DNA from 3 places in the Vreelandella piezotolerans genome. Region 3 is predicted to be linked to each of the others. Evidence: riboswitches for the same ligand, from Rfam matches in the RefSeq annotation. Region 3 holds a riboswitch; each other region holds the start of a gene.
The links. A riboswitch is a leader RNA that binds a small molecule or an ion and turns the genes downstream of it on or off. The one in region 3 is predicted to bind thiamine pyrophosphate.
Positions count from the first base shown of each region.

Region 1 (7,678 bases), 770 kb from region 3:
AATTTGCAAGGAATTAGTAAATTTAACGTTTTCTGAGCTTAACTCCATAGCTTCACCCTCTCTAATTGAGGATATTAATATTTCCGCGTAAGAAGTATCAATATTATCTATGGGCAAATTTTGTGCCCTACGCTTTGCTAAGAAATCCAGATTTTCTTCTAAATCTGAATAAAGCAAAGGGCAAATGAAAGAGAGACATAACTTATTGGATATCGGAACCTGTATTTCAACCCCAGGTACTGAAATGCCCTTATCGCCTCTTAACCCCTGCGGCCAGTGATTGTACATAGCCACTGGATTGTCGCCTATGATCAAATGCGAGCCATTAGGTGCTTTCAGAAGAGCAATGGGTTTGTCATGGAAACGTTTTGCCATCTCAAAAACATGCTCATGTGTAAACTCAATGTGCTGCTTATCAATATCTTCTTTTTCCAACACTTCAAAATTTTTGACATCTTCAGGACGCAGCCCCATATTTTGAAGCCACTCAGCCATTCCTTTGTTTAATTGGTCGAAAAACACCCTTTGCTTTTTTACCCTCAAGAGCAGATTTGTCACAAATACACATAGAACGATGTAATCATCATTGGTAAGGTCTTCAAGCGACTCATTCCTGCAAATCTTTTTTTATTACTGAACTACATATTGATTCTAATTTTGACAACCTATGCTCTAAGGTATGCTTTTCCCCATCAAGATTTAAGTTGTAAAAGCCATTCTCACTAGCACTATCTCTCACGGATGTGCCAAAGCTAATTGCTCTTGATTTATCAAAGGCAAAAATCTTGTGCTTCTTTCTATAGGAAAAGTTCTTCAACAAGAACTGAGGCACATAGTGTTGCTTTTTGGGAGTATCTGGCCGAATCCTGTCCATATCTCTCCTGCATATTTAACAGTGATTATACGCCCTGCCATGAAACCTCAATGAACGTGACATCACAATGACTGAGGTTTCATAGCCACGAAATTGAATCTACCTCATTGATTCTATAGCGTGCAAAGAGAATTTTGGCGATGTAGCCAAAATTCGCGGGCTTACACGTTTTGCCTGCCTCAATAATACTGTTTTTATGAACAGAATTATTGAGGCATTCGCCCATGAAACTAATGGAACGCGTCAAGGCAACCATGGGGGTCAAGCACTCAATGCCATTGTCTTTTCTTGTCGTTTATTGGTTGCACGGCAGGCTATCCCTTTACGTCCAATTAAATAACCTACTCTTGCATCTCCCCCACCCGCCTCCTACACTCCACCCACGAACAGCTTGACGGGGTGCCGGTGATATCCGGCTGAGATGGCGCAGGGTGGGCTTTTGGCTACCGAGCGCTGGTCCCGCTGAACCTGATCCGGCTAATGCGCTGCTTTGAACGTGGCGCGGGTACCGGCGTAGGGATCAAGCGATGGCCGCGGCGCTCCTTTACGCCACTCTTCCGTGCCATTCCCTCGATCTTTCTCGCCTGCCCTCCGGATCATTACCACCGGAGGCATCATGGGCTACCGCTTTACCGATCTCACCACCGCTTGCCAGCAAGATTGGCGCGCCTACATCGAGCACGATTTCGTGCGCCAATTGGGCAACGCCACGCTGCCGGAGGCGTCGTTTCGCCACTACCTGAAGCAGGATTACCTGTTCTTGATCCACTTCGCCCGCGCCTACGCGCTAGCGGCCTATAAAAGCCCCACCCTGGCGGATTTGCGCCAGGCCCACGAGGGCCTGAAAGCCATCGTGGATGTGGAGCTGGGCCTGCACGTGGGCTTTTGCCAAGAGTGGGGCATCAATGAGCAGGAGCTTGCCGAACTCCCTGAAGCCCGCGCCACGTTGGCCTACACCCGCTATGTGTTGGATACCGGCAACCGCGGCGACCTGCTCGATTTGCACGTGGCGTTGGCCCCGTGCCTGGTAGGCTACGGTGAAATCGCCAACTGGCTCAACGCGCAGCCCTCTACGCTGCGCGGCGAGCAGAATCCTTTTGATGCCTGGATCGCCATGTACGAAGGCGAGGAGTTCCAGGCCGCCATGCAGGCCGAGCTTGCGTGGCTCGATGCCCGCCTGGCGGACGTCACCCCTGCCCGTTTTGCAGAGCTGAGCAAGATCTTCCGCGATGCCACCCGCCTGGAAATCGACTTCTGGCAGATGGGTTTAGACCTTTCTGAATAACCTCCTACAACACAGAGCAACCGTCATGACCAAGACCGTCAAAAGCAGAACCGCGCACTTTTTAGCCGAAACCGCCCAGGTCGATGCCGCCGCCGTGGCGCCGCTGCCCGGCTCGCGCAAGGTGTACGTGGAAGGCTCGCGGCCGGATATTCGCGTGCCGTTTCGGGAAATCTCCCTCTCGCCCACCAAAACCAGCGGCGTGGATGAGCAGAACCCGCCGCTGCTGGTGTACGACACTTCCGGCCCCTACACCGACCCTAACGCCCGCATCGATTTGCGCCAGGGCCTGCCGGAGCTGCGCCGGGCCTGGATCGAAGAGCGCAACGACACCGAGTTTTTGGATGGCCCCACCAGCCAGTATGGCCAGCGCCGCGCCAACGACCCTACCCTTGCCCAGCTGCGCTTTGATTTAAGCCGCACACCCCGCCGGGCGAAAGCGGGCAAGAACGTGACTCAGCTCCACTACGCCCGCCAGGGCATCATCACGCCGGAAATGGAGTTCATCGCCCTGCGGGAAAACCAGCGCCGCCAAGCGTTGGGTACGGCGGAGGTAGAGCGCATTCTGGGCCATCAGCATGCGGGCCAGAGCTTTGGGGCCAGCCTGCCCAAAGAGATCACCCCCGAGTTCGTGCGCGACGAGGTGGCTCGCGGGCGGGCGATCATTCCCAACAATATCAACCACCCGGAAAGCGAGCCGATGATCATCGGGCGCAACTTCCTGGTGAAGATCAACGGTAACCTGGGCAACTCGGCGGTCACCTCTTCCATCGAAGAGGAAGTGGACAAGATGACCTGGGGCATCCGCTGGGGCGCGGATACCATCATGGACCTCTCCACCGGTCAGAACATCCATGAAACTCGCGAGTGGATCATCCGCAACTCGCCGGTGCCGATTGGTACGGTGCCTATCTATCAGGCACTGGAGAAGGTCAACGGCATTGCCGAAAACCTCACCTGGGAGATCTTCCGGGATACGCTGATCGAGCAGGCGGAACAGGGGGTGGATTACTTCACCATCCACGCGGGGGTGTTGCTGCGCTACGTGCCGCTTACCGCCAACCGCGTCACCGGCATCGTCAGCCGTGGCGGCTCCATCATGGCGAAGTGGTGCCTGTATCACCATCAGGAGAGCTTCCTGTACACCCACTTCGAGGAGATCTGCGAGATCTGCAAGCAGTACGATGTGGCGTTCTCGCTGGGCGACGGCCTGCGCCCCGGCTCCATTGCCGATGCCAACGATGAAGCGCAGTTTGCTGAACTCGAAACCCTGGGCGAGCTAACGAAGATTGCTTGGAAGCACGATGTGCAGGTGATGATCGAAGGCCCCGGCCATGTGCCCATGCACTTGGTAAAAGAGAACATGGATAAGCAGCTGGCGTGCTGCGACGAAGCGCCCTTCTATACGCTTGGCCCGCTGGTGACGGATATCGCCCCCGGCTACGACCACATTACCTCGGGCATTGGGGCGGCGATGATTGGCTGGTTTGGCTGCGCCATGCTCTGCTACGTGACGCCTAAAGAGCACCTGGGCCTGCCCAATAAAGACGACGTCAAAACCGGTATCATCACCTACAAGATTGCCGCCCACGCGGCGGATTTGGCCAAGGGCCACCCGGCGGCGCAGCGCCGTGACAACGCGTTATCGAAAGCGCGCTTCGAGTTCCGCTGGGAAGACCAGTTCAACCTGGGCCTGGACCCGGACACCGCGCGGGAATTCCACGATGAAACCCTGCCGAAGGACTCCGCCAAGGTAGCCCACTTCTGCTCCATGTGCGGGCCGAAGTTCTGCTCCATGAAGATCAGCCAGGAAGTGCGCGACACCTACCGCGACCGCGCCCCGGAAAACGCCGCTGAAAGCGATGCCGAAGCAGTGAAGCGCGGTATGCAGGAGCAAGCGGAGAAATTCCGCCTGAAAGGTAGCGAGCTGTACCAAGAGGTGTAACCCGCTACCGATGGCGCTTAGCCAGCGCTAAGCGCCACTTTTAGCACGCCATCGCGCTGGTGGGAGAAGAGGTCGTAGGCTTCCACGATATCCTCCAGCGCGTAGCGGTGAGTGACCAGCGGGCCTAGGTCTAAACGGCCTGATGCAATCATGCTCATCAGCCTGCGCATACGCTCTTTGCCGCCAGGGCACAGCGAGGTAATGATTTTATGATCGCCCAGCCCTGCACAAAACGCACCTAGCGGAAGGGTGAGGTCTTCGGAGTAGACCCCCAGGCTCGAGAGCGTGCCGCCGGGTTTTAGCACCCGTAGCGCGGCCTCAAAAGTTTGCTGTAGGCCCAACGCTTCAATGGCGGCATCTACTCCACGGCCACCGGTGAGTTTGAGCACCTCCTCCACCACATCGACCTTGCGGAAATCCAGCGTCACATCCGCGCCCATTTGCTTGGCCATGTGCAGGCGCTCATCAACACCGTCGACCGCGATAATCATGCCCGCCCCACGCAGCCGTGCGCCCGCGGTGGCACACAGGCCAATCGGCCCTTGGGCAAACACCACCACCGTATCGCCTATTTTAATGCCCGCCGATTCCGCACCGGCAAACCCCGTCGACATGATATCGGGGCACATCAGCACCTGTTCGTCGGTTAGGCCATCGGGGACGGGCGAGAGGTTCGCTTGGGCATCAGGCACCAGCAGATACTCCGCCTGGGCACCATCGATAGTGTTCCCAAAGCGCCAGCCACCCATGGGCTTGTAGCCGTGGCTGTGGTGGCCGCCATCCTGTGCACAACAACCGTCCTGGCAGGCGTAAGAGGTGAAACTGGGACAAATCGCGCCAGCAATCACCCGCTGGCCTTCTTGATAGCCTTTGACGTTGGCACCGAGTTTTTCAATCACACCCACGGGTTCATGGCCGATGGTTAAGCCACGCTCGACCGGGTACTCGCCTTTGAGTATATGAACATCGGTACCACAGATGGTGGTGGTGGTGATGCGCATGAGGGCATCGTTCGGACCAATCTCGGGGATGGGTTTATCGTCGATTTCGATGCGGCCGGGTTCAACGAAAATTGCCGCTTTCATCATGGTAGGCATGGGGCACGTCCTCAGTGAGGGGAGTCATGACACATTGCCATTAAGCGTGAAATAGCAGCCGCAAATCGTGCGCTGGGTCACGTAAAGTGCCAAAACAGCCACCGGAGCCTGGGCTCCGGTGGTTGATGGGGTGCCATCGAGAATTACTTTTTCTTCTTGGCCCCCTCCTTGGCATCGCCTTTGCCTTTTTGCAGTTCGCCTTTGGCTTGCTGGGCTTTGCCTTTGGCTTCGGTTTTGCTGCTGCCGGTGGCCTTACCGGCGGCTTCTTTGGCTTTCCCGGCGGCTTTGTTGGCCGCGCCTTTCACTTTGTCTTCTTTGCCACTTGCCATGACGAACACCTCTAATCCGTTAGGAGGGAAAAGGCCGCTCGTCGCGTGCATGGGACATCGACGGCGGCTCTTTTCAGCGTAGTGCGTCGTTAAAAAATTACCTCAACTACTTTTCGGGCAGGCGAGTAGGTTCCCAGCGGTTGAGCAGATAGTGCAGACAAATCATCACCGATAGCGTGCCGATCAGCGCTACGCTCATGGACGAAAAGCGATACAGCGCGCTGTAGACCAAGTCCTGCTGTGGCCCCAACGACTGGCCGAACAGAATGCCCATGGTGGTGAGCCCGCCAAACCCGATGCCGGAGCCGCCGCCTTCCAAGATATGCTCCCGCGCGAACAGCATCAAACCCAGCCAATAAAGCAGAATCACCAGCAGAAAGTGGTGGCTTTGGGTGTAGAGCGCCAGCTGCATCACCAGCGCGAGATTACAGCCCAAGAGCGTGCCCACCGCGCGCTTGGCCGCCGAGACCTGGGCGCCAAAGTAGCCCAGCGTAAACAGAATCAAGATGGTGGCCATCTGCGCCGAGAGCGACCCGCGCAGATCGCACACCTGAAACACCACGAACGAAAGCGTGGCGGTGATGCCGCCAATCAGGGTTTCATGGCGGATTTGCGCCGTCGATTTACTGCCCCTGGGCGGCGGTTGGCGGGGTTCCCTATCGGGGAACAGGGTGTACATCAGCATGGCGATGAACACCGCCAGTACGCTGGCCATCAAATTGCTGGCCAATAGATCGCTCAAATCGACTCCAGGGTAACTAGCAAAGTGCAGCAGTATGCTGAGCGTCAACACGCCGTTGGCCCCAAACAGAAACAGCGGGCCTTTGGCCATCAGGTTGAAACGCAGCAGAAACAGCCCCAGCACCACCAGCGTCATCACCACGGGCATGTGTTTTAACAGCCCGACCACCAGGCTCACCTCCAGCACGTTGAGGCTCACGTTAGAGAGGAACTGGCGAATGATCGAGCCATTCAACACCGGCACCAAACCCAGCAAGAACATCGGAAAGACGGTAAAGAAGACGCCGTAATTCCAGCCCATCAATTGGCTAATGATGAACCCCAAGGTGCCGCCGCCCGCGACCCGCAGGCACTGGCGCAGTCCATTTTGGCTAAGTCCGTTCTGGCTAAATCCATTCTGACTGAGCGCCGAGGAAGCGGGCACTGAGCGCGTAGCGGATGTGCCCGTACGCGCACTTGATTGAGTAGGCGATTTAGTAGACATAATGAAGCCAGCTCACGAGCCGGGCCTGCAGCCAGGCAAACGGCTTGGCCAGCGCGTGCTCGCCGGGCACTAACTGCACCGTGGCCCGCGCGCCGCTGGGCGGAAGCTCGTCCAAAGGCTCGTCCAGCGCGATGTGAATACGCACCCGCTGGGCATCGCGCACCCAGCGGTCGGAGGTCGGAATGTCCACCAGCTGCCCGTCGGCCGCCTGCTGCCCTTCCCGCACACCGGCATCGAACGCGCTCACGTGGCCTGCCAACAGGCGTCCCGGCAGCGCATCGAACACCACCGTTGCTTCGTCGCCTTCCTTCACGTGGCGCAAGCTTTTCTCGCGAAAATCGGCCACGACGTCGACACGGCTGGCCACCAGCGCCACGGCGGGCTGGCCGGCCTGCACGTAATCCCCCGGCTGTAGCTGCAGGTTGGTGACTTCGCCCGCCTCCCGCGCTCTTACCGTGGCGCGGTCCACGTTTACCTCGGCTTGGGCGAGCGCATTGTCGGCCTGGCGCAGCCGCAGGTTGGCGTCGCCCTCTTCACCTAGCTGCACTTCTAGGCTATCGATTTGCGCGCGGGCAGACGCCACGGCAGCTTGGGCCGTATGCTCGGCGGCCACTTGCTGCTCGTACTGCTGGCGGGAGATGCCCTGCCGCCCTAACAGCGCCTCGGCGCGGTGGCGCTCACCGCTACGCTCTTCGAACGTGGCTTGAGCTGATGCCAGCGAGGCTCGCGCCGCCGCCAATTCGGCGGTTAGCCGAGCGTTCTCCTGCTCGGCCTGCTCGCGGTTCAACGCTGCCTGCTGTAGGGCAAGTTCGAACGGCGCCGGGTCTAGCCGAAACAGCACGTCGCCCGCGTCCACCCGCTGATGGTCCCGCACCACCACGTCTTTCACCGGCGCGCTGAGCTCCGGCGCAATCCGCGTCACGGGC
Region 1 covers NZ_CP048602.1:996,489-1,004,166, reverse strand. The annotation lists gene GYM47_RS04610 (DUF4238 domain-containing protein) at 1-576, opposite strand, end outside; gene GYM47_RS18565 (DUF4238 domain-containing protein) at 608-874, opposite strand; TPP riboswitch at 1,260-1,411, shown strand; gene tenA (thiaminase II) at 1,491-2,159, shown strand; gene thiC (phosphomethylpyrimidine synthase ThiC) at 2,185-4,101, shown strand; gene GYM47_RS04590 (NAD(P)-dependent alcohol dehydrogenase) at 4,119-5,198, opposite strand; gene GYM47_RS04585 (CsbD family protein) at 5,342-5,527, opposite strand; gene GYM47_RS04580 (DUF2955 domain-containing protein) at 5,634-6,692, opposite strand; gene GYM47_RS04575 (HlyD family secretion protein) at 6,742-7,678, opposite strand, start outside.
Region 1: linked by a shared signal. The riboswitch ahead of tenA (thiaminase II) and the one ahead of thiM (hydroxyethylthiazole kinase) in region 3 are both predicted to bind thiamine pyrophosphate.

Region 2 (7,678 bases), 1.4 Mb from region 3:
TCGCAGCCTTTTCTTGGTCACTTAAGCTGCGTGGCTGGCTGTCCATGGCGCATAGCGATCCGAGGACCAGCCCTTGTGAACTACGCAGCGGTATCCCGGCATAAAAACGGATGCCGCCAGGTGTCATCACGTAGGGATTGGTCACGAAGCGTGCGTCTTGCTGAGCGTCTTCGACCACTAGCGGCTCATCTTCGAGTACCGTGTAAGCACAAAACGCGACGTCCCTAGGTGTTTCCGATACCGCCATGCCCACTTGAGACTTGAACCACTGACGATCGGTGTCGATCAGACTGATGGTAGATTTAGGAACGCCGAGCAGCACGGTGACCAATCGCGTGATCCGATCGAAAACGGGCTCGTTTGGCGTATCCAGGAGGGCCAGTTCGTTAAGCGCAGCCAAACGGGCAGTTTCGTTGGGGGGTAACAGGTGGCTCATGGCGATCACACCTAAATGGTCATCAAACCCTTAACAGCATAACGCGAAACGAAATGTCCTGCTTAACGCCTTGATTAACGGACTTCGACACGTTGACGGCTCACCAGAGCCAACGCCACGCTGACCGTTGTTGAGAGTAGCAGCGCCCCTACGAACGGGCCTAACGTCGGTACGCTGCCGGGGAACGTGGCGGCCATTACCCCTGCGCTGACGCTGCCCTGACCGATCCAGCCAGGCAGCACGGCCCCTACAAGCCCCGCAAACCCGCCGCTTATTGCTGCCATCGGTGTCATACGCTGCCACAAACCCAGCAGCACCGGCACCACTATCGCTGCACACAGCAGATCGGCAATCAAAAATAGCCGCAGCACGGAGAGCCCTTGCAAGGCAATCACGATCACAGGCAGCATGATCGCCACGGTGAGCCAGCGCGCCTTGTTGAGGGCCTCGGCCCGGTGACCATTGGCCCACAGCGACGCAATGCCGTTTTGTAAGGTGTCGACGCTCGAGGTGACCAGCGTGACGGCCAGTACCAATGAAGGCAGCGTGATCCATACCGGGGCATCACTAAGCAGCGCAAAAAACGGCATGGGCGGCTCGCCGAGACTGACCCCGCTCATCGCTGCCATGATACCTACGCCACCAATCACCATGACGACCAGTACGGTCAAGCCGCCACCCAACCAGGCACCGCGCCCCAGGCTCGCGTCGTCTTGGGCCGCCCATACCCGCTGCCAATAGCCTTGGTGAAACAAGTTAGCCGCCGTCACGGCGATCACCAGCGTCAACGCCACGCTGAGCGAGCTGCCGATGGGGAGCGACGGGAGTTGTGCGTCATTCGGCATACTGGGCAGTCGCCAGAGCGTCACGCTGGCGACGGCGAGCAGCAGCGCCAAAAGCAGCCACGCTTGCCAGCGGTCGGTGGCCAAGCTTGCCCGCAGCCCGCCCATGACGGTGTACACCAGCGTGGTGAGCGCCACCCCGATGATCACCACAGCGGGAGGCACGTCGGAGAGTAGCGCGGTAATCGCCCCGATGGCGGTGAGTTCAGCAGCCAGGAAGCAGCCCATGTAAGCCACGGAAACGATCGCCACGAAATGGCGTACCCCCTTGCCATAGCAGGCGTCGGCAAACTCGGCAATGCTGCGTCCCTCGGGCAGTGCTTGGCGTATCTTAGGCCCGTAGAGACCCAAAACGATGAACGGCAGCGCCGAGCCAAGGGCATAGCCCAGTAGCGCCACGGGCCCTACGAATGCGCCGATTTCAGGGGGTGCAAAGAGTATCCAAGCCCCCATACCGGACGCCAAAAAGGAGAGCCCCAGGGTGGCCGACGTTTGCGAATTACGAGCGGTGACATAGTCATCCAACGAGCCGCCACTGAAGCGTGCCCGAAGACCCAGAAAAGCAAAGCAGCATAACGCTGCGCCTAACACGAAAGACGTTAGGTAAGGCATGTCGCGCTTCCTCCGCCGGTACGAACCGGATCAGGTTCCAGGGTCTGCGTTGCGCGCATTCTCAGCCCCATTGGGGCTCCCCTGGCGACAGTGAGTGGAGGCAGTATCCTCAAGCAAAGTGGTGCGTTAGTAAAGCCTTGCCCATGGGGCCGGGCTGCTTATTCCACTTTCTTGGGGACACGCCCCATCAGGTAAAACTCGGCGTTGGGCGGTGTTCCAGCTAGTGTCACCAAGCGGTTGGACATGCCAAAAAACGCGGCAATGGCACCGATGTCCCAGCAATCATCCAGTGTGAACCCCACTGCCTCTAAACGCGCCTGCCATTCGTCTGAAAACTCGCCCAGATCGATGGCACTGTGCAGTGCAAAGTCGAGCATCAACCGATGACGCTCGCTCAATCCCGCCACACGATGGTTGATGGCGATATTATCGGCCAGTAACGGATCTTTACTGTAGATACGCACCAGCGCGCCATGGGCGACGACACAGTACAAGCAGCGATTGCGGGCACTGGTCGCAACGACAATCATCTCTTTCTCTGCTTTGGTCAGCGTCTCCGATGGTCGCTCCATCAACGCATCGTGATACGCAAAAAAAGCGCGAAACTCGTCGGGTCGGTGAGCCAACATCAAAAATACGTTGGGCACGAAGCCCGCTTTCTCCTGCACGGCCAACATGGCTTCCCGAATATCATTGGGAACATTATCCAGAGTGTCAGGAAGTTTGAACCGACTGATCGATGCAGCCATAGAGGCTCCTTTTTTATTTTGAAGTAGAGTCCCACTACCAACTCACTTTTATCCGTAACAAATTGCTAACTAAAGACTCTTTTCATATGGCTTTACGCTCGCCATACTTTTAGTGATCTAATGTCATAAAAGCCGTACGCTATTCGGCTAGCCAAGCGGCGTACTTACAGGGAAACCACCATGTCATACTCCGAAGCAAAAGAGCACACGCCAGGGCGTTTGCATGAACTGTTCGCAGACCCGTACCGTGCGTTCGAGAACGATACGGATGAGCGTCAGTTGCATATCCGTGTCATGCTTCACACCCTGCTGGCCCGGCCTATGCAGCGCGGCCTGGTCACGCTTCGTGTGATTCACGGCTGGGAGAACGGTGGTTTCGAACCTGCCGACCTACAGCATGCCGATTTTACGCTGCACAACCTGCAAGATTTCGAGGCGGCGGCCACCTCCTTTCACGCAGCGGCGGAACGAAATGCCCCCCTACCCGCAGATCAAACCGCTATTCTCGCGGCTCCCCTGGCCGATGCCATTGCCGATGCCGAAGCAGAAGGCAACGCGCTCACCGACGATATTCGTGCCACACCGGCTCGCTGGCCCGCGTTCGAGGGTGGGCTTGCCCTCTACACTCTGTTCAAAATGTACCATCGCCTCGTATATGGCGAGGACGATACCTACCGTTGCTCACAATGTGAGACCCCCCACGGCCTTCGTGAAATTCATGAATTTCACCTCGAAGAGGGAGAATTCGCGCTGCTGGCGCCCGTTCGCGATGAGCAGGAGGCGCCATACCTGCTCGTACTACACGAGAGCCAGCTTGGTCCCATAGGGCAACTACTCTCGGAGAGCTTACCGCTGTTTCAGGACGTGTGAAGGTCGCCTCCTCTACCGAGGAGGCGCAGCGTGTTGCCGCTCGCTATAGCGAGATCGTGCTATTGATACCGCTAGAGACGTTTTCGGGCTCGAACCAGCGGGCAGTGACCGTTTTAGTCTGCGTCCAGAACGCAATCGCCTGTTTACCGTTAGGCCCTAGGTCGCCCAGCTTCGACGCCCGAGAACCGGTAAAGCTAAAGTAGGCGACCGGCACCGGAATGGGCACGTTGATGCCGATTTGGCCGACGTCGATGTCGGTCTCGAAGCGTCGCGCGACCCAGCCCGAGTTCGTAAAGATCGAGGTGCCGTTGCCATTCGGATTGGCGTTAATGAAAGCGATGGCGTCGTCCAGCGTTTCGACGTTGACGACACACAGCACCGGCCCAAAAATTTCCTCACGATAGATCGTCATCTCTGCCGTCACATCGGAAAACAGAGTCGGCCCGACGAAATTACCGTCTGGGTAGCCGTCGACCGTGTAGCCGCGCCCATCGACCAGCAGCGTAGCCCCCTCCTTGTCACCTGCCGTAATCAAACGCTCGACCCGCTCCTTGGCTTGCGGAGAGACCAGTGGCCCCAGATCGGCCTCGCGCTGGGTGCCGGGTCCCACGGTCATACCGCGCGCGCCGGCTTCGATGTCTTTGATCCACTCGCGCGCTTCCCCCACCAGCACGACCACCGAGTTCGCCATGCAGCGCTGACCGGCGGCACCAAAGGCAGAGCCCAGCAGGCTATCGATGGCTTGACTACGGTTGGCATCCGGCATGACAACACAGTGGTTTTTTGCACCCATCATGGCCTGCATACGTTTGCCAGCAGCGGCCGCACGGTTATAAAGCAGCGACCCCACATGGGTCGAACCGATGAACGACAGCGCCTTGATATCTTGATGGTCGGCAATTTGATTGGCGACGTCAGGCCCACCGTGCACGACGTTCAATACCCCAGCCGGAATACCCGCTTCATGTGCCAGTTCCACGAGCCGCATGGTAGAACTCGGGTCTTGCTCGGAAGGCTTCAAGACGAAGGTGTTTCCGGTGGCAATCGCCAACGGGAACATGAAACAGGGCAGCATGATCGGAAAATTGAAGGCGGTAATGCCCGCCCCCACACCCAGCGGCTGATGCATGGTATAGACGTCCACCTCGTTGGCCGCATTCTCCGCCAGCTCGCCAAGCTGTAGGGAGGTAATCGAACAGGCGTGCTCTACCACTTCTAGCCCGCGCCCCACTTCACCCTCGGCATCCGGCAGGGTTTTACCGTGCTCTTCGGTGATCAAGGCGGCAAGTTCCGCTGTATTCTCGCGAATCAACGCCTGCAGTTTGAGCATGATGCGCATGCGCTTGCCGAGCGGCACTTTGCGCCACTCTTTGAACGCTGTTTTGGCGCTGGCGATGGCGCGCTCGACTTCTTCGGACGTACAGAACGGTACTCGCGCCACCACTTCCTGGGTGGCAGGATTCACCACATCGCGCCACTCTTGGCTTTGCGACATGACCGGCTGGCCATCGATGTACATCGGAATTTCACGAACGGACATGATGCGTTTCCTCAGCTTGTGTTTGTTATGGGATCGAATAGGGAACCGTTAGGGTATATCAGCAAGTTGACGTAAACGTCAATTAGCCACTGGACAAAGACAATATGCCCTCCGCCCGACGATTTGGCTTTCCCTCTCGGTAAGGGCATCGCTATGCTGAGACAATGACGTATCATTACTCACCCTCGTGAGATGCGCTGTGGTGATCACAAGGAGGTATCCATGCAGACGTTTAGCTGCCGCTGTGGCAATCCGCTGTTTTTCGAAAATACCCACTGCTTGGCCTGTGAGTCGGAGGTTGGCTGGTGCCCCGCGTGTTGTAACATCGTGGCGCTGGAACCGTTGGATAGCGGCGGCTACCGCTGTACCCATGAAGACTGCGGCACGGCACTAATGAAGTGCCACAACTATTCCGTCGAAAACGTCTGCAACCGGATGGTGGTGATGACCGACGGGCACGCCGATACGCTATGCGACTGCTGCCGCTACAACGAGGTGATTCCCGACCTAGAGGTCGAGGGCAACCGGGAACGCTGGGCAGCGCTGGAGAGCGCCAAACGGCGGCTTTTCTATACGCTGGATTTGCTCAAGCTTCCCCACGGCGTCGAGGGCGAGGACATCCGCGTCCCACTGAGTTTTTCGTTCATGGCCGATGCGCTGCCCGACCAAGGGCTGTGGCGCTCCACGGCAAACCAAGAAAAAGTTTACACCGGCCACGCCAATGGCCATATCACCATCAACGTCAAAGAGGCCGATGACGTCGAGCGTGAGCGGCTGCGTGTCGACATGAATGAATCCCACCGTACGTTGATCGGCCATTTTCGTCACGAAATCGGCCACTACTACTGGGACCTACTGGTCAAAGACCAAGATGAAGCCGCCAGCATTCGCGTGTTCGGCAACCACAACCATCCCACCTATGGCGACGCCCTAGAGCAGTACTATCAGCAAGGCGCGCCGGCAGACTGGCCCACACGGTTCATCTCCGCCTACGCCGCCATGCATCCGTGGGAGGATTTCGCAGAGACGTTTGCCTTTTATCTGGACATGGTGGCTGTGCTGGATACGGCACTGCACATGGGCCTCTCTCGGGCCGAGTACGATGGCTCATTGGAGAGCATGCTACAAGCGTTTCATCAGGTAGGCTTGACGGTGAATGAACTCAATCGTGACATGGGCCTACTGGATCTGGCCCCGGGGGTTCTTGCCCCCGCGGTGCATGAAAAGCTGGCGTATCTACACGATCTCATTCAACGCGAGAACGCCAGCCCTAAAACGGCCTAATCAGTCGTTGTCATGGTCGCCCACGTGGCTCTGGGTTTGGCGCTGAGTGACTCGAGGAACGCCATCGCCGTTTACGAAATACGTAGCGCTGAGCGTATCGTGAATGGCGGCAAAACCAATTTGTAGCTCGTCCACGAAAGCGTGTAGTTTGCTCGGTGAGTGGGCCAATGCCTGAATGTCCGCATCGACCACATCGGCGCGTACCAGTGACACCGTGGCTGCCACACGATCTTGACGAGGCAGTAACTGCAGCTCGTGCCCCAATGTTTCCAGGCTACAGGCAATGGAGCGCGGCAGGTGCGGATCTTGAAGCAGAAAACGCAATACGTCCGGCCCACGCACGCGCAGCCTGACCTGCTGACGATACATCTGATACGCCGTCAGGGATTTCAGCACGCTCATCCACTGTAGATTTTCGAACGGCAGCAATTCTTCAGGATTTTGCGGCAGCAAGCTCGCCGAACGCACGTCGACGATCCGTGTGGTCATGTCCGCCCGTTCCAACTGACGGCCCAGCTTGATGAACGTACGCGCCGGGCCGTGGCTCAAGGTGCCTTCGATGAGCCCTGTTAGCGTTTGGCAGCCTCGAATGACGTTTTTCAAAAATGCATCCCGACGCCGAGGGCTCACGCCGTTCTCCGCGTGATCCGCCACGCTGAGATAGAGCTGGTTGACCTCTTCCCAAATCTCTCGGGGCACCACGTCCCGCGTGGTGCGCAGGTTTTCTCTGGCGCTGGCGAGCGCCGAGAGAATCGAGCTGCCGTTTTCGGCATCGGCGCACAAAAAGTGCATCACACTTCGCTCATCGAAACTGGTATGCCGAGCGTTGAAGGCATCCAGCGTCCCGGTCATTTCGATCAGCGGCGCCCAGCCCAGCGGTAAATGGCGTGGCAAATCCAGCATCAGGTGCGTATTGACGCTCAATAACCGTGCGGTGTCTTCGGCACGCTCGATGTAGCGAGCCATCCAATAGAGGTTTTCAGCAACGCGTGACAGCATGGCGCTAGGCTCCTTTCTGCTCAGCGGCACCCGCCGCGTTCTCGTCGGTTTCGACGATCCAGGTGTCTTTACTCCCGCCCCCTTGGGACGAATTGACCACCAGCGACCCTTCGACCAGTGCCACGCGGGTCAACCCACCAGTGGTTACATGGGTTTCCGGTCCCGAGAGGATGAACGGGCGAAGGTCGACATGGCGGGGCTGAGGCAAACCGTTGGCCAGCGTTGGCGTAGTGGAAAGTGCCAGTGTCGGTTGGGCCATATAGTTACGCGGATTTTCATTGATCAAGCGCGCAAACTCGTCCCGCGTTTCTTTGGTGGAGCGCGGTCCGATCAGCATGCCGTAACC
Region 2 covers NZ_CP048602.1:2,748,142-2,755,819, forward strand. The annotation lists gene GYM47_RS12625 (diguanylate cyclase domain-containing protein) at 1-436, opposite strand, end outside; gene GYM47_RS12630 (sodium:solute symporter family transporter) at 511-1,890, opposite strand; TPP riboswitch at 1,880-1,983, opposite strand; gene GYM47_RS12635 (peroxidase-related enzyme) at 2,049-2,639, opposite strand; gene GYM47_RS12640 (hypothetical protein) at 2,820-3,509, shown strand; gene GYM47_RS12645 (CoA-acylating methylmalonate-semialdehyde dehydrogenase) at 3,553-5,049, opposite strand; gene GYM47_RS12650 (zinc-binding metallopeptidase family protein) at 5,272-6,333, shown strand; gene GYM47_RS12655 (alpha-E domain-containing protein) at 6,334-7,332, opposite strand; gene GYM47_RS12660 (circularly permuted type 2 ATP-grasp protein) at 7,337-7,678, opposite strand, start outside.
Region 2: linked by a shared signal. The riboswitch ahead of GYM47_RS12630 (sodium:solute symporter family transporter) and the one ahead of thiM (hydroxyethylthiazole kinase) in region 3 are both predicted to bind thiamine pyrophosphate.

Region 3 (7,678 bases):
GGAACTGCGTCGCGTTATCGAGCCGCTGATCACCCTGGCAAAGCAGGATAGCGTTGCAAACCGCCGTTTGGCGTTTGCTCGTACGCGCTCCAAAGAAGCCGTCGGCAAACTGTTCAACGAGCTGGGTCCGCGTTACGCCGAGCGTCCGGGTGGTTACATCCGTATTCTCAAGTGCGGTTACCGCACCGGCGACAACGCGCCCATGGCGTACGTTGAGCTCGTAGACCGCCCGGTGGCTGAAGAAGAAGCCGTCGCTGAATAAGCGCTGCTCCTTCTGGTAGGCACAATGAAAACCGACCCTTTTGGGTCGGTTTTTTTATATCTGCGCTTTTTCCGCTGCTTTATCGAGATGAATGCTCTAAGGGAAGATCAATTTAACGATAAGGCATGCTAGGCTAATGCAGCAGCCGTATGAACGGCCAAGCGTCGGGCAGTGTGATCAATCAGTAAGAGGTCGGTATGGCAACAACACGAGGAGTGAGCACAGCGGTTTGGGCGGCGCAGTGGCTACTGGTCATGCTGATGATGATGCTGATGGGTAGCGCCAACGCCCAGGCGAATCCTCGTTATGCAGGCATCGTTGTGGATCTCGAAAACGGCGAAGTGCTATACGCTGAAAATGCTGACGAGCCACGCTATCCTGCGTCGCTCACGAAAATGATGACACTCTACCTAACATTCGAAGCGCTGGAGGAGGGAAGGCTAAGCCTCGATCAGCCGTTGCCCGTTTCTGCTCAGGCGGCTGCCATGCCGGCGACCAAACTATGGCTGTCGGCCGGTAGCTCCATTCCTGTGGATACGGCGATTCGTGCGCTAGCCGTGCGCTCTGCCAACGATGTGGCCGTGGTCGTGGCGGAAGCATTAGGTGGCAGCGAGCAGCGCTTTGCTAACCTGATGACAGTGAAAGCCCGTGAACTGGGGATGAACGCCACCACCTTCCGCAACGCCTCTGGGCTGCCCGATGACCAGCAAAGGACGACCGCGCGTGACATGCTGACGCTCTCGGTACGAGTCATGCAGGACTTTCCTCAATACTATCACTACTTCGGGTTGCAGGAGTTCACCTATCGTGGCACGCGCCATACCAGCCACAATCGCTTGGTGCGCGACTACCCGGGGGCCGACGGTTTGAAAACCGGCTTTATTCGTGCTTCGGGCTTTAACGTAGCCACCACCGCCGTTCACAACGGTCGGCGGATGGTGGCCGTGGTGATGGGCGGATTTAGCTCCTCCTCGCGGGATACCCACATGGCGGATCTGCTGGACCGTAGCTTTATGCGCGCCTCGCTCAGAGATCAGCGCACTTGGTTGGCGAACACGAGCTTTTCCAGTGAGTTCATGGGCTTTGCCGGGCCTGCGCAACCGCTGCGACAGTCAACGCCTGTTCGTCCCTCTACCCAGCCGATGGTAGCCAATGTCTCGGCAACGTCCCTCTCCCCGACACCGAGCGCTACACGAACAACGCCCGCGCAGGCCGTCGAATCTCAACTCATCGATGCTGCTGAGGCAGACCGTACGCCGCCCTCCGCGTCTCCAGATCCGCTGCAGGCCTTTATCGAGCGGGAGCAGGTACTGGCCAGTGCGTCGCCTGAGGGGCAAGCAGCCTCGGCGAGTTGGGGCATACAAGTCGGAGCATTTAGCCAAGCGGCACAGGCAGAGCAGTTTGCTCGCCAAGCCGCACAGCGGTTGCCAACGAGCGTGGGAGGCCGCGTTGCCATCGATCCGCTTCAGGGGCCCACGACAGTGTTTCGCGCCCGTGTCGTCTCATTGAACGAATCGCAGGCACGCCAAGCGTGCCAAGCGCTACAGGCGCAGGGCATGGACTGCATGGTGGTCAACGCGAGTCTTTGAGCCGCATGATATCGCTGCCCCGCCAATCCCCGGTTGGCGGGGCTTTTTTATGCTGTGCGTCTGGGTGCGCAGCCACAATAATAAACGTAGAAGAGGAGACAACGGATGACGCCCTCGCTAAAAGGCATTTTATTCATGTGCTTAGGCGTGCTGTTTTTGGCGCTTGGCGATGCGGTCTCTAAATGGCTGGGAGCCGTCCACTCGCCCTTACAGATCATCTTTTTCCGCACATTGGTATCGCTGCCGCTGATTGCCCTGTTGGCTTACGTAAGCGGCGGATTACGCAAGCTGCGTACTCGGCGTCCAGGCGTGCATCTGCTGCGCGGTTTGATTTACACCGCCACGATGGTCTGCTTCGTGTGGGGCTTGACCCTGCTGCCCTTGGCCGAGGCCACGGCGATTGCCTTCGTGGCACCCCTATTCGTGACGCTACTCTCCGTACCGCTGCTGGGTGAGCGTATCGACCCGCCGGTGCTGGTGGCGTCGCTGCTAGGCTTCTTAGGAGTGCTGATCGTCGTGCGCCCTGGCGGTGATGCTTTCCAGCTGGGCGCAATGATCGTTCTTGCGGCGGCGGTGTTCTATGCGCTCATGATGGTGACGGCGCGGCGCTATGGCGCCAACGAGCACCTATGGGCGATGGTGTTCTATATGACCATGGTGCCGCTGGTCGTGACGGCCGTGAGTTTGCCCTGGGTATGGCAAACCCCACAGCCGTGGCATTGGCTTGGATTTTTGGTATCTGGGGTGTTGGGTGTTGGTGCCACGGCATTCATTACTCTGGCCTTTCGCTATGCGCCTGCGGCCATTGCAGCCCCTTTCGATTATACGGCCATGCTCTGGGCGGTGCTGTTGGGTTGGTGGTTCTGGGGAGAGCTGCCGGACCTTTGGGTATGGGTCGGCAGCGCGCTGATCATGTTGAGCGGCTTAGCTATCGCTTACCACGATCGACGCACTACCTTGAAACGCCGCCCAACGGCGTAGACGTTAGGCAAACTGATAGACATCCATGGCCAGCACGCCGTGTTCGACGCTGTGATGACGCAGTGTTGCCTGTCCGCCCGCCCCCATGGCTACCAGAAGCGGCTGAAAGTGCTCGGGTGTGGGGTGATTACGTTCAGCATCGGGGCCGCGTTGCCAGTGGATGAGTGCATCGCGGTCATCTTCTCGCAGCCTTGCATGCACCCACTCGGCGAAACGCTCGACCCAAGCCGGCACTTGACTGCCCTGAGCCTGCAGCTCGTAGAGATTGTGGGTCAAGCTGCCCGAACCGATCACCAGGATACCCTCCTGACGCAGCGGTGCGAGCTGCTCGCCCAGGGCGATCAACTCGCTAGCACCCCAGCGGCTGGGCAGTGATAGCGACACCACCGGTATATCGGCATCCGGATGCATCAGTGACAGTGGCACCCACGCGCCGTGATCCAGTCCGCGCTCCGTCTCCGTGGCGCCTAGCTGTTGGGCCAAACGTTTGGCCAAGACGGGTTCCCCAGGCGCTGGGTACTGCACGGCAAACAGGGCGTCGGGAAAACCGCCAAAATCGTGGATAGTCGTAGGTGTCGCGCTACGGCTCACCTGCAACCGTTCGGTCTCCCAGTGTGCTGAAACCACCACGACGGCCTTGGGTCGCAGAGTGCGGCCCAGCTTCCTCAAGAAGTGATGGGCTGGCGTGGGGGTGAGCGCCAGCATGGGAGAGCCGTGGGAGATGAAGAGACTCGGTAACATAGGATGCGCTCCAGTCAATGGGCCTGCCAACGTGTGATTCTCGGCAGGCCATTGGATTATGCCAGTCGGCGGCTGATGACGAAGCTACCGCTGCCCAGGCCGGCTTGCACCAGGAGGGCCACGGCCCAGAACACTGGGAACTCCCAGCCGCCGCCGGGATTGGAGAAGACCCAGCCGTTACCGAGGTGTACCCAGGCGGCGCCGAGCAGCACCGGTACTAGCGCCAGACTCACCCAGCGGGTGTATAGGCCCAGCATCAGGGCCAAGCCTCCGCCGACTTCGGCGGCAATGGTCAAGTAAGCCATGAAACCGGGCAGGCCAAGCGATTCGAAGTAGCCCACCGTGCCAGGAAGCGTAAACACGAACACTTTCATCAGGCCGTGAGCCAGGGCCATCACACCTAGGCTAACGCGCAGTAGGGCGGTTGCATGAAGGGTTGTCGTCGGGGTAGGTAACGTCGTCATAGCACTCTCTCGCGTTTTGGGCATCACCATGGATGCGATGATGCTACTGTAGGCTAGCGAGAGGAGAAGATAATCTAACCGATGAGCACTTTACTGTTGCGATATACGCGATAATCCAAGCCCCTGTTCCCATATGGGTGGGTCGCCCCAGGCATCGGCCAACTGATCGATGAAGTGCGCTACCTTGGCGGGTAGAAAACGCCGTGCGGGGTAGAGGGCGTGTATGTCTAGGTAGGTCGGCGGTAGGTCTAATAGAAGCGGCACCAAGTGCCCCCGCTGGACGCTCTCATGAATCAGAAAGCTGGGTTGTTGGGCGATGCCTAATCCCGCTTTTGCGGCATGGGTCAACATATCCCCATTATTGCTCTCCAGCGGCCCCGTGACGCTAACGTACTGCTGGCCGAAGCGCCAGTCGCCGCTGTTCTGCCCGCTGCGGTAGCGTAGGCAGTGGTGCTGCGCCAGGTCCCCGATGCGCAAAGGCGTACCGTACTGCGCTAAATAGCCGGGTGACGCGCACAGCACGAGCTGGCAGCGGGCTAGCCGTCTGGCGATCAGGCTGGAGTCGGGCAGGCTGCCGATGCGGATGGCGACATCATAGCCCTCCTCCAACAAATCTACGCGGCGGTCGTTGAGATCGAGGCGTACATCGAGTGCGGGGTGCGCCTGCATGAACTGCGCTACCTGAGGCGCGAGATAGCGCGTGCCGAAACTCATGGGACCATTGATACGCAGCCGCCCGCTCACAGTGTGAGTGCCACTGCCGACATCGGCAGCGGCCTCCTCCAACGCCAGCAAAATGGCCTGGGCATGGGCTAAATAGCGCTCTCCCGCATCGGTAAGATGCAGCCGCCGCGTCGTGCGCTGGATCAATCGCGCGCCCAGCGTCTCCTCTAGCGCCATGACCTGCCGCGACACCCGCGTACGTGAAAGATCCAGTGCCTCGGCAGCGCGGGTATAGCTGCCAAGCTCCGCCACTTTGACGAAAGTGGTCAGCTGGTCGAGTCGACTCATGGGGCGCGAAACGCCAGCGCCGCCCGGTAAGGGTCGGGCTGGCCGCAGATCGCAGAAATCACCGCCATCCCTTGGGCACCGGCGGCACTCACTTGGGCGGCGTGCTGCGCCTTTAAGCCGCCAATCGCCACGCTGGGCAACGGGCAGGCGCGCACCAGCTCGGCCAGGCCCTCGAAGCCGATGGGCCGAGCATGATCCTGCTTGCTGGCAGTGGCGAAAATGGGGCCTAACCCGACGTAGTCCAACAGCGCGATGGGCGCGTCACGAAGCTGCGCGAGAGTGTTGATCGACAGTCCTAGAATGGCCTGCGGCCCCAGCGCCTCCCGCGCCTCTAGAACCGCGGTATCGCTCTGGCCAACATGCAGGCCGTCGGCGCCGCTGGCGACGGCCACGGCGAGTCGGTCGTTGATGATCAGCGGCACGTGGGTGCCCGCCAGCAGCCTTTTGAGGCGCTTGGCTTGTTCGATCATCGCCTCGTCGCTGGCATGCTTGTCGCGTAGCTGCACCACGGTCACGCCCCCTTTGACGGCGGCTTCCACCGTCGCTTCGAGGCCCGCTTCCGCGCACAGAGCGGCATCGGTCACCAAATAGAGCGAAAGATCACACGGCATGCAGCGTCTCCACTTGGCTTTGCGACGAAAGATCCTCTGGAGTGAGCTGGTAAAGTGCATCCAGAAACGCGACCTGAAAGCTGCCCGGCCCCTTGGCCTGCTGACCCGCACGATGCCCGGCGATGCCAAAGCACGCCAAGGCGGCCAGCGTCGCGGCCAGCGGGTGCTCGCGGTTGGCGGCAACGAACCCAGCCACCAAGGCGCTCAAGCCACAGCCCAGCGTCGTAACGCGGGGCATCAGCGGATGGCCCCCGGTTAGCCGGACGTGGTGGCTACCATCGGTGATGACATCGGTCTCGCCGGTCATGGCGACGATGCAGCGTTGCCGCTGGGCGAGCGTCATGGCGGCGTGAGTGGCGTCATCGACGGAGGCCGTGGCATCGACCCCACGCCCTTGGCTGGCCAAGCCGGCCAGCGCCATCACTTCCGAGGCATTGGCGCGAATGACGCTGGGGCGATGGGACAGCAGCGCCTGGCACACCCGCTGGCGGAACTCGGTGGCCCCGACGGCGACGGGGTCCAGCACCCAGGGGGTGTCGGTCGTATCGGCCGTGCGCGCCGCCAGCTGCATCGACTCGGCCCAGGGAGCAGAGAGCGTGCCAATATTGATGGAGAGCGCGTTTGCCATCGCGGTAAATTCAGCGACTTCTTCGGCGGCGTGCAGCATGGCAGGCGATGCGCCCGTGGCCAGCAGCAGGTTGGCGGTACTGTTCATGGCCACGTAATTGGTCATGCAGTGAACGAGCGGCGTGGACTCGCGCAGGGCAGCGAGCATATCGCCAAGTGGGTGGTAAGTCATGGTTTCCTCCCGGGTAAGGAGGTGGTGGTAAGCACCACGACTCCCTACGCCGGCGTTATCCGGTTCAGGTTCAAAGGGTGCTTCTCAGCCGCTGAACGGCGCCCCTGTCGTTGGTGGGTACTATCCTAGCCTTGGACGGCGCTGTAAAGCCCGGTCAAAAACGCGTCAGCGAAACGCGATGCGGGTGCCGTACGTGAGCATTTCGTCAGGGGTGATGGCTCGGCCCTGTACGCCAATCATTTCGTCGCCGCACTGATCGGCAAAGGTCAGCACGCCATGGGTTAAGCCGAGTTGGCCCAGGGCATCGCGAATTTCACCGGTTCCCAGAAAGGTGCTGACGCGACCTTGAGCGTCACATAGGTCCGAGACGCCATTAGCATGGTGAAAACGCACTTTGTAGATGCCATCCATGGACTCGACTTCGACGATGGGGGAGAAGCCATTCTGAATCGCATTGCTCAACTGCTTCAATGTCAGGCGATCGCCAAGGGTCATATCGATAGCTGTCATGACGTGCTCCTATCGGACGCCATTCTCGGGGCATCACGGGTCACTATGTAAAATTGTCGAAATAGAATTGTAGAAGATTTGCATCGTTTTTCCAGGGGCATTCGGGGGCGCCTTGGCTTAGGTATTAATGTACGGCATCTAGCGCATGCTGCTGGAGTTTGACCAGTGGAATGATCTCTAGCGTTCGCTCGTTAGTACCGGACAAAACGACCGGCGGTGCGAGTCCTACCTGTGCCGCTTCGGCCCAGCGGTGCGCGCAAAGACACCAGCGATCCCCGGGTTTCAAACCGGGAAAGCCAAACTCCGGCCGCGGTGTCACCAAGTCGTTGCCTTGCGCCTTGGAGAAGGCCAAAAACTCCTCGGTCACCATGGCGCACACCGAATGGATGCCGACATCGTCTGGCCCTACCCGACAAAAACCATCGCGATAGAAACCGGTTTTCGGAGAGTGGCAGCAGGGCGTTAGAGGTTCACCTAGCACGTTTAAATCACGGGACATAAAGACTCCTCGGGGGCAGGCTGGAATTCTGCGTTCCTCGCCCTCATAACAGGGAATAACGCCTTCAAAGGCAGTGATGCACAGGCAGCGGGAAGCACGACGCTGTCGCCTAAGCCTTGTACAAAGTCATACGTCCGTCAAAGATTTTGCATCGCGTAAACACACGCATCACCCAACTAGGAGAGTCTCATGTCGTATCAAGGTGAACAGC
Region 3 covers NZ_CP048602.1:224,129-231,806, forward strand. The annotation lists gene rplQ (50S ribosomal protein L17) at 1-262, shown strand, start outside; gene GYM47_RS01075 (serine hydrolase) at 460-1,851, shown strand; gene GYM47_RS01080 (DMT family transporter) at 1,957-2,832, shown strand; gene GYM47_RS01085 (dioxygenase family protein) at 2,836-3,573, opposite strand; gene GYM47_RS01090 (DoxX family protein) at 3,630-4,037, opposite strand; gene GYM47_RS01095 (LysR family transcriptional regulator) at 4,128-5,048, opposite strand; gene thiE (thiamine phosphate synthase) at 5,045-5,659, opposite strand; gene thiM (hydroxyethylthiazole kinase) at 5,649-6,458, opposite strand; TPP riboswitch at 6,483-6,574, opposite strand; gene GYM47_RS01110 (hypothetical protein) at 6,624-6,968, opposite strand; gene GYM47_RS01115 (DUF2237 family protein) at 7,093-7,467, opposite strand; gene gloA (lactoylglutathione lyase) at 7,657-7,678, shown strand, end outside.